DNA from 3 places in the Phocaeicola sp. genome. Region 3 is predicted to be linked to each of the others. Evidence: riboswitches for the same ligand, from Rfam matches in the RefSeq annotation. Region 3 holds a riboswitch; each other region holds the start of a gene.

Evidence for each region. A riboswitch is a leader RNA that binds a small molecule or an ion and turns the genes downstream of it on or off. The one in region 3 is predicted to bind cobalamin.
Region 1: it holds a riboswitch for cobalamin, as region 3 does, so the genes downstream of both, ACZM60_RS03790 (anaerobic ribonucleoside triphosphate reductase) here and ACZM60_RS07890 (ABC transporter substrate-binding protein) in region 3, are expected to answer to the same signal.
Region 2: it holds a riboswitch for cobalamin, as region 3 does, so the genes downstream of both, ACZM60_RS00945 (TonB-dependent receptor) here and ACZM60_RS07890 (ABC transporter substrate-binding protein) in region 3, are expected to answer to the same signal.

What each region holds. Positions count from the first base shown of each region.
Region 1 is NZ_DBMACV010000012.1:11,335-14,604, forward strand. Features, by position in the region: gene ACZM60_RS03790 (anaerobic ribonucleoside triphosphate reductase) at 1-2,117, opposite strand, end outside; cobalamin riboswitch at 2,148-2,342, opposite strand; gene ACZM60_RS03795 (CCA tRNA nucleotidyltransferase) at 2,595-3,270, opposite strand, start outside.
Region 2 is NZ_DBMACV010000002.1:98,475-101,744, reverse strand. Features, by position in the region: gene ACZM60_RS00945 (TonB-dependent receptor) at 1-1,901, opposite strand, end outside; cobalamin riboswitch at 1,968-2,167, opposite strand; gene ACZM60_RS00940 (flavin reductase family protein) at 2,454-2,963, shown strand; gene ACZM60_RS00935 (hypothetical protein) at 2,976-3,270, opposite strand, start outside.
Region 3 is NZ_DBMACV010000032.1:7,539-10,808, reverse strand. Features, by position in the region: gene ACZM60_RS07895 (iron chelate uptake ABC transporter family permease subunit) at 1-268, opposite strand, end outside; gene ACZM60_RS07890 (ABC transporter substrate-binding protein) at 288-1,424, opposite strand; cobalamin riboswitch at 1,561-1,787, opposite strand; gene ACZM60_RS07885 (potassium/proton antiporter) at 1,879-3,270, shown strand, end outside.

The DNA.
Region 1 (3,270 bases), on a different contig from region 3:
TCAACATAAGTAATGTGTCCTCCTCGCGTCAACGCATGGAAAGGAGCTTCACATTTTATCTTTTCTACGATCCTGATGGGTTCTTTCACATCGACATGAAATGAATTCACATAATAATCGCGGTCGGTTACCCCTGGTATCACACCATATTTACGACGGTCCATACGAGTAAATCGTCCGGAAAGCCCTTCAGCAGGAGTAGCCAGTACTGAATAGTTCAAATGATATTTCTGCTTAAATTCTTCTACTACACGATTCATTTCTTCTACAGCTTCATACAATGTGTCCCATGCCTTCTGACAATGTCCGTGTCCTTGTCCGTACAGAGCTACCATGGCATTGTGACCGCCAATGAAACCAATACCCAATGTTCCCTGATTCAGTACGTCACCTACCTCATCGTTCGGATTCAGCTCACTGCCTCCTTTCCACACATTGTTACTCATCATGAACGGAAACTGCCGTGCCAGTGCTGTACGCTGATACTGATAGCGGGCATAGAGCTGCTCGGCTATGAAGACAGCCATATCGTGTACTGAATTGATAAACGTTTCTTTCGCCAGACGTTCTACGGCATCCTGTCCCTGATTCTCAGCTACACTTTCAGCCTTAATACGCGCCTCGATGGCAAGACGCGGCAGATTCATGGTAGTAAACGACAAGTTTCCACGTCCCAATGAAGTCTTTTCACCGTTCAGATTTTCGAATACACGTGTACGACATCCCATCGTCGCCAGTTCATAACGGTAGCGTTTCGGATCGCTTGCATCCCATTTTTCGTGACGATTGAAAGGTGTATCAAGGAACATGAAGTTCGGAAACAAAGCCTTGGCCGTTGTCCGACAAGCTTTCAGAAACAAATCAAAGTTTGGAGCTTCAAATTCAACTTTCCCATCCATAGCAGCTTCAAAGTCCTCCATCGCACGTTTATAGTCTGCTTCAGAATAAGATACTCCATCTTTTATTTTGAATATCTGAATTGGAAATACAGGAACCTCTCCACGTGTACCTAAGCCTTCGATGGTCGCTTTCAATAATTCTTCTATCACCATTCGTCCTTCAGCCGAAGTATCTGTTCCATAATTGATTGAGCTGAACACTACCTGATTTCCTCCACGCGAATGCATCGTGTTCAAGTTATGGATAAATCCTTCCATAGCCTGATGAGTATCCTTGCGTACCTGAGCATACGACTTACGTAAAATGTGTTCCAGTTCACCGGCCGTCAGTGTAACGCCTTGTCCGGCCGCTGCCGAAAGGAAACTTTTCTTTTCATCCTCTGTCGGAACAATAGAAGTAAAACACTGTTTGGATACAGTCAGTATCGCAGCCTCATCCAACTGTATATCTCTCATATCAAGATAAAAGGAAACAGACGATGCTACTGCTTTCTGAAAACTCTTGAGTACACCTTTTGCCATGAAAAAATCGAAAGCCGGAATTGCCTGTCCTCCATGCTGTTCATTCTGGTTGGTCTGGAAGATAATAGTTGCCAGCGTTGCGTAACTCTGAATGGATTGCGGAGTACGGATACTTCCATTCTTTGTATGAAAACCACGTTCAAACAGGTCATCAAGATCATATTGAATACAAGTTGTTGTCTTGGTTGGATAATAATCCAGATCGTGAATGTGAATATCTCCCAACTGATGTGCTTCAGCATACTGCTTGGGCAAAAGGTATTTATACGTATAATCTTTGGTAATCTCCGAAGCAAAAGTCATCATCTGTCCCGCCGGAGTATGACTCGACATGTTAGCGTTGCTCAGATTTACATCATTCTTGTCGATAGCCACAATGCCATCCATAATGTGCTTCATCTGCGTTTTGCGGTCGCGTTCTGTATTTCTCCACTGGCGATAAATGATGTATTTCTTGGCAACTTCAGGCTGCACTTTCATCAATTCTGTTTCTACAAGGTCCTGAATCTCCTCAACTCCGATCGTCGGATTCTCAAAATGAGCAATAACACGCTGAGTAATTTCATCAATCAGCTCTTCCTGATGAGCCAGTCCTGTGGCATTGAAAGCTTTACTGATGGCATTTGTAATCTTTGAAGGCGAAAAGTTTTCCCGCTTCCCGTCACGCTTGATAATACAGATTTCAGTTAAATTCATACTGTTTGCTTTGAAAAGTTAATAAAAAGATTGGATTTGCTTTTCGTGGCAGGTCTTCTGACTGATCTCTCCCCGGCAGACACCTTCCCATTGTATTCAAACAATAGTGGCTTGCACATGCATTGTCTCCGGTTCATTAAGAATCACAGCAGCGGGTACTGTTGCCGATTTACACGACATTCCCTTTTGAAACGCTTATGTTACCTAACGAAAAGCTCTACAAAGATATATCTTCTGATCGAATAAATAAAAACGGACTAACAGATGTTTTTCTAAATTGAGCAACTTTTAAAACGCAAAACCAACCTACAGACACATACAGAGCGTACAAACGGACAACTCTTATTTATATAAACTTTTCTATTTGGATAATTAGATTTATTTCTTATTACTCTAAACAAGGAATAATCTTTTTCTTGTTTTCGGGTTTCCTATTTGCAAAAATACAGATCGGAAACCCGAAAACGGTATAATGATTTATTGATTGACGGGCTCCAGTCCCATTTGCTTTGCCTTCTTAAGCATAAACTCAAAAGCAGCATCGTGTTCATTAGGAATAATCCCATCCAGAATAGCGTCCTTTATAGAGCTTTTCAGACTGCCGATTTCCCGACACGGCTGCAAGTTGAATACCTTCATAATCTCAGCACCATCTACCGGCGGCTGGAAATTACGGATACGATCCTTTTCCTCCAAGTCTTTCAGTTTCTGACGTACCAGTTTGAAATTGTCGAGAAAGCGTTGTTTGCGCACTTCATTCTTCGAAGTAATATCTGCTTCACACAGCAGCATCAAATCGTCAATATCATCGCCAGCCTCGAAAAGCAGTCGCCGAACAGCCGAATCGGTCACTTCTTCATCGGCTATCACAATAGGACGCATATGAAGACCGACCAGCTTTTGAACGTACTTCATCTTTTCATTCATAGGCAACTTCATCTTCCGGAAGATTTCAGGTATCATCTTTTCTCCGATGAAATTATGATTATGGAATGTCCATCCTACACGAGGATCCCAGCGTTTAGTGCGCGGCTTTCCAATGTCGTGCAACAAAGTAGCCCAGCGCAACCATAAATTATCGGTAACCTTTGCAATATTGTCTACCACTTCCAGAGTGTGATAGAAATTATCCTTATGTCCTCTTCCATTTCTG
Region 2 (3,270 bases), on a different contig from region 3:
AATAAATTGTTTACTTCCAGCGTCAGCTTCAGGTCCCCCTTCCACACTTTTAGTCCTTTGGAAACCGAAAAGTCGCTGGTATACCACGGCAACTGGTAATTATAAGGGATATTGGCCTGCGAAGAATAACGTTCTCCGGTATAGATAAAGCTGTAATTAGCCTCCCATGAGCGCCATTGCAGGTTCACCACGGCCGAACCGCTGTGCCAGGGGATGTACGGAATCTGTCCTCCGTAAAACTCACTTTTGGGGTCGGTAAAGTCCTGTGCCCGCTGGTACGTATAATTGATTCGGTTGATTACCGTCAGGTCACGTCCGATCTTCCAGCCGGTCTGAAGCGCCACGTCCACCCCTCTGATTTCCACATTTCCCAGATTGACCATCGTCCAGCGGAAGAAATTCGACGTAGGAGTGGCCACGATTTTATTCTCCACCTCGTTGTAGTACACATCCGTTTGTACTTCCAGCGAGCGCAGCCACGTATTGTTGAAGGTACGGTTGTACGTAAATCCTAAGTCGTACTGCGTAGTGAACTCAGGTTCCAGGTTGATATTCCCTACAAACGTATAATACAGGTCGTTCAGCGTAGGCATCCGGAAGATCCGTTTATAGAAACCTCTCAGGTTAAGGCCACTTTGCGGAAAAGGCCTCCACGACACGAAAAACGAAGGAGTAAGCTTCTGCTTGTCGGGAGCAGGCGTGCCCGAGCTCGTATCGTGTACAAACGTTTCGAGCAGACTTGCCTGAAGTTCCACCTGCTTGAAGCGCATGGCCGTAGCGATGGATGCCAGCAGCGTATGCCGGCGCGGATAAACAAAGTCGCGCAAGTCGGCATTCAGCAGGTTAAACTGATAATCTGCCGAAAAGCTTGCCTCCCACCACGAAAACAGATTAAATCGGTTGGCTACCGATGTGTATACTTCCTGCTGGTAATAATGGTTGTTGACATACATCAGCGACTCGTCTTTGTTAGGATCGGCCAGGTAATGCAGGTAGTCGTATGCATATTTCGCATTGGCAAGCAGGCTGTACCACTGTGTAAAGTCCTTCTTGAATGTACCCTGAGTAAAGAAGTTCGTATCCCACTGGCGATCCTCGTGCGAGAACTTGTTGCGGACGATTGCCCCCGGATATCCACGTTCCGAGTTGTACAGGTAAGCCTTCGCCTTCCAGTATCCCTGCTTGAGCTGTCCGAACAGCCCTCCTTCCACACGCAAGGCATTCAGGTCGCCGTTCTGCCGCACCGCCGTCGTATCATATCCCTCCTGCATGCGGTAAGTAAACTTGTATTTTCCCGACGAGTGAAGATACTCGGCACTGAACGAACTGCTGATTCGTTGTCCGAGCTTTTGCTCCCACAAAACGGAAGGATTTGCCACACCAAACGAACCCGTCTTGAACGAAGCCCTTACGTTATACTTCTTTCCTTCCTCGAACTGAGGCGTCCGTGTCTGCAAATAGATGGAGCCCGACGAGCCGAAATCCTTTGCCGGCTGGAAAATGGCACTCTTCTGTCCGTTGTACAGCGTGACAGACTCTATGTTGTCGAGCGAGAATCTTCCCAGATCGACCGTACCGTTTTGTGCGTTTCCCAGCTCGATGCCGTCGTAGAACACACCTACATGGTTGGTTCCCATACTCCGGATATTCACCGTTTTCAGTCCCCCTACTCCTCCGTAGTCCTTGATCTGTATGCCGGAAAAATAGCGCAAGGCATCGGCCACGTTGTGCGAGCTGAGCTGATGGAGCTGCTTGCCCGATAATTCCTGTACCGGAAAAATCTCTTTCTGTACGGCACGCGCCGTCACAACAACCTCGTTCAGATGTTGAAGGCTGTCCAACTTGTTTTGTGCATGTACCGGTACACAAATGTTTATACCCCACACCAGCAGGGTAAACATTACCGCATAGTGAAGTCTATTAAGCATTATGTAAAACGTTCAACCGTCCTATCCCACGAGTTCGGTTAATTAATAAAAACGATGGCAGGTCTTCTGACTGACTCACACGCTTTGACACCTTCCCGGTTTTATCCAGTGGCAATGAGTAATTGTCAACGTGCTTGATGAGCTTCACAGCAGCGGGACTGTTCGGGACTTTCACCCGATTCCCTTTTAATCCGTCGGGTCGAACCAACCTTCCGGAACCAATCGGTGGTAAAGATAGTTTATTTTTTCTGAATTTTAATACAGTTTTGCTATTTAAGAAATGGTTTTTGTATACTCCTTTCGTTCAGGAGTTTCATGAAATATCAAAAAAAAGAAACAGGGAAAAGAGGAAGTTCGGGCAGGAAGATGCAGAGAGCCTGTCTGATTCGTGCTGACGTTTTTTTATTTTTTGTACAAAAAATATAAACGTTTGTACAAATTTTCAGTGACTTCTGAAAGCGTTTTTCTCAGGGTACCGATAATTTTAGTAGTTTTGCCTTGATGAACCATTAAATATATGCATGTATGAAAGAAATAAATGTATCGGAACTGAAAGATAACATGTTCGACGCTATCAGTAAGGAATGGATGCTGGTAACGGCCGGAACACAGGAAAAGTTTAACATGATGACGGCAAGCTGGGGCGGAACCGGTGTTTTGTGGGCAAAGCCCGTAGCCTTTATTTTCATCCGTCCCGAGCGTTATACCTACCAGTTTATTGAAGAGGGAGAAACGCTTACCCTGTCTTTCCTGGGCGAAGAGCATAAAGATATACATAAAATCTGTGGTTCCAAATCTGGGCGCGACATTGATAAGGTAGCGGCTACCGGACTGAAACCTTTTGCCACTCCCGAAGGAAACATTGCCTACGAGCAGGCACGTATGATCCTGGAATGCAGAAAACTGTATGCCGATATGATAAAGCCCGAGCAGTTTATCGATGCCTCACTGGTAAGCCGCTGGTACGGTGAAGGACATGGCGGATTCCATAAAATGTATGTCGTAGAGATAGAACATGTATGGGTGAAAGAGTGAGCATAATGCTTGTCAGAATTCCATGATAAACTCATCCAGGGAATCGTTTTCGTCCATACCCATCTTGTCGTGTTTGAGGCGGTTTTTCCGTTTCTTCAAGGCGACCTTGCTGGTGTCGAGCAGGTAAAGCATGTTGCTGTTTGAGATACCGATTTTGATAAGGCAGCAAAGCGAGATGTCCGCCTTTGTCAGTGTCGGGAACTTTTTCCAAAGCCGGTCGGTAAAGTTGTTGTAGCAGATGTTTATAACTTCCGCCAGATTGTCCTGTTCCTCGTCGGAGAGCACTACCGACCGGCTTTGTATTTTA
Region 3 (3,270 bases):
CGGCAAGCGGATTACTGAATACAGTCTGGAGCATCAGCCCCGATGCAGAAAGAGCCGCTCCGCAAAGTAATGCTGTAACACACTGGGGAACACGCGATTCCCATATAATGAAGCGCCAGCTTTCCTTTTCCGCATCCCCGCCAAGCAAGATACGTCCTACCGCCCTGAACGGGATGTCTACCGAACCGAATATCAAGTTTGCCGCAACGAGCACTACAATGATTTCTGCAAGCACACAGCCATATATATATCCTTTATTCGCCTTCATGCATACGAGGTTTAACTTATCACTCCGCTAAATTAGTAAAATATCTCGGAGCATAGTCTTTCAGAACTTCCGGATGAAAGACTTTTACCAAATCTTCCAGCAGAAGTTCGGGATGAAAAGGTACTTCTTCGTAAAAAGAAATGCGGCTGGTATTGCATCCGTATACCCGTCGGTTACGGAATGCATCAAAATTGGCATAAGGCGCATAGTCGTTCTTCAGTTCCCGATAAGTCTTGTCAGTCTGCTGATTATATTTTATCAGCCAGAAATCGGCATGCTGTCCTCTGTCGAACACCGCTTCGAAGGCCAGCGATGCCGAACCGCTCTGTGGAATATCAGAAAAGATATAGCGTGCTCCGGCATCAGCATACACTTTTGCCATCGTACTGTTTCCTCCCGGCACATACCAGGTTCCTCCAGTCTTCAGTTCCGTAATAACAGTCGGCTTGGGTGATATATCTTTTACCCGATTACGAAGTGAGAGATATTTCCGTTCCACTTCGGTAAACAGCGAGTCGGCTTCTTGTTCTTTGCCGAACAAAAGTCCGTAAAAACGCACCCACTCGGCACGTCCCAACGCCGAAGTTTCCATATAATCGGCACATTCCAGAATCGGCACGTTCAGCTTTTCTATCCGTCCGTATCCTCCACTATTCTGATAAGGTGAAAGCAATATGGCATCTGGATGCATGTCGATAACCTTTTCTATATCCGGATTCATGCTGCTTCCCGCATCCGTAACGCTACCATTCCGGCAGCCTTCCAGCACGGCAGGAATACGCATATACTGCAAGTCGCATACACCTTTTACCTTATCCAAGGCTCCCAGTTCCTGCAAAAGCCCACAATGTACCGACGAATAGACCAATGCCCGAGTCAGAGGTACCTGTATCACGGTTCCTTCAGGAAGTGACATCGCAGTCGTATCCTTCTTGTCCACCAGCAGATAAGTATGAAGTATTTGCAACGTGTCCCAGGGATTCCTTAACGTGACTTTCGTATATCGGTCATACTTTACAATCTGTAAGTTCTCGGCATAATGCAACCGGAGCGTATCTCCCTGCTCCTGCAAAAAAGAGGTCTTGCTCTTTCCACCGCAAGCAGAAAGCAGCAAGACCATAAGTACTATATGGGCAGATAGTATGTATCTCTTCAAAACATTCTTTACGACAATCATTTTCTTAAATGCAAATAAAACAAGAACAACATGGACGGGAAAAAATCCCGCATTTTGTACTTGAAATAAAATTTATACAATCAGTTTACGTTCCTGTAACCTTTTCCTCGAAGGTACAAGCGTGACACGTTTTGCAGGTCTTCTGACTTACTCCGGTTTGTTATGCCTTCCCGCCTTTTCATTCAACCCGAAGAAACGGCAGTGGCTCGAAGTGGTAAACAAACCTTTATCACGGAGCTTACAGCAGCGGGACTGTCCGGGACTTTCACCCGATTCCCTTTTCATCCGCAGCTTCGCACTACCAATCGGGAAGCCTGACGGAACAAAACTGTGACAAATATATGCAATAACTTCGTACAATACAACAGAACGTGAACCAAAATCCAAATTTATTTGTTTACTTTGCACATATACTTTATAATAAAACAGTCTCATGATTACAGCAGAAAATATTTTACTTGTCGGCTCTGTCCTAATATTTACCAGTATTCTTATCAGTAAAACCGGATATCGTTTCGGTATTCCTACCTTGCTTTTATTCCTGTTGGTAGGAATGGCATTCGGCAGCGACGGACTGGGCATTCAGTTCAATAGTGCTTCCGACGCCCAGTTCATCGGTATGATGGCACTGAGTATCATTCTGTTTTCCGGCGGTATGGATACACGATATGCCGATATCAAACCCGTGCTAAAGCAAGGTATACTGCTTTCTACCGTAGGAGTGCTGGTCACCACGCTACTGACAGGTTCGTTTATTTTCTTTCTTTCGAATCATACACAGGCTAACATAGAACTTACGCTGCTGGTTTCCCTACTGCTTGCAGCTACCATGTCGTCAACCGACTCTGCATCGGTATTCAGCCTTCTGCGTTCCCAACGGATGAATCTAAAATACAATCTTCGTCCGATGCTGGAACTGGAAAGTGGTAGTAACGACCCAATGGCGTACATGCTTACCATTGTGCTTATTCAGGTTATAGGCAGTGGAAGTGATTTTAACATAGGTATCATACTGAAAGATTTGTTTCTGCAGTTCCTCTTCGGCGGAGTTCTGGGATATGCTTTCGGAAAGTTCGCTGTATGGCTTATCAACAAAATAGAACTTTCCAACGGTGCACTCTACCCTATTCTGCTGCTCAGTATTGTCTTCATCACTTTCACGCTTACCGATTTGGTAAAAGGAAACGGATATCTTGCCGTATACATTGCAGGAGTAATCGTAGGCAATGCCCGGCTGGCTTTCCGGAAAGAAACAAACACTTTTATGAACGGACTTACTTGGCTGTTCCAGATTATTATGTTCCTTACACTGGGACTTCTGGTCAATCCGCACGAAATGCTCGACATTGCAGTTACAGCTTTGCTTATCGGTATATTTATGATTCTGATAGCACGCCCTGTCAGCGTATTCCTCTGCCTGCTTCCTTTTAAGGGAATCAGCAACAAGGCACGCATTTTTATTTCATGGGTAGGATTAAGAGGTGCCGTACCTATTATTTTTGCCACATATCCGGTTATAGCTCATATACCAGGTTCCAATCAGTTGTTCAACATCGTATTTTTTATTACCTTGTTGTCGCTCATCATACAGGGTATGACTATCTCGAAAATGGCACGCTGGCTCAAGCTCGACCTTCCCGAAGAAAAAGAAGGGAATGACTTCGGCGTTGAACTGCCTGATGAAATTGACACTCATCTAAACGATATAACCTTGACAGAAGATATGCTGACTGTGGGCAACCGACTGGCTGATATGAACATCCCAAAGGGAACACTGGTCATGCTGATTAAACGCGGAAACGAATTCATCATCCCGAACGGACAG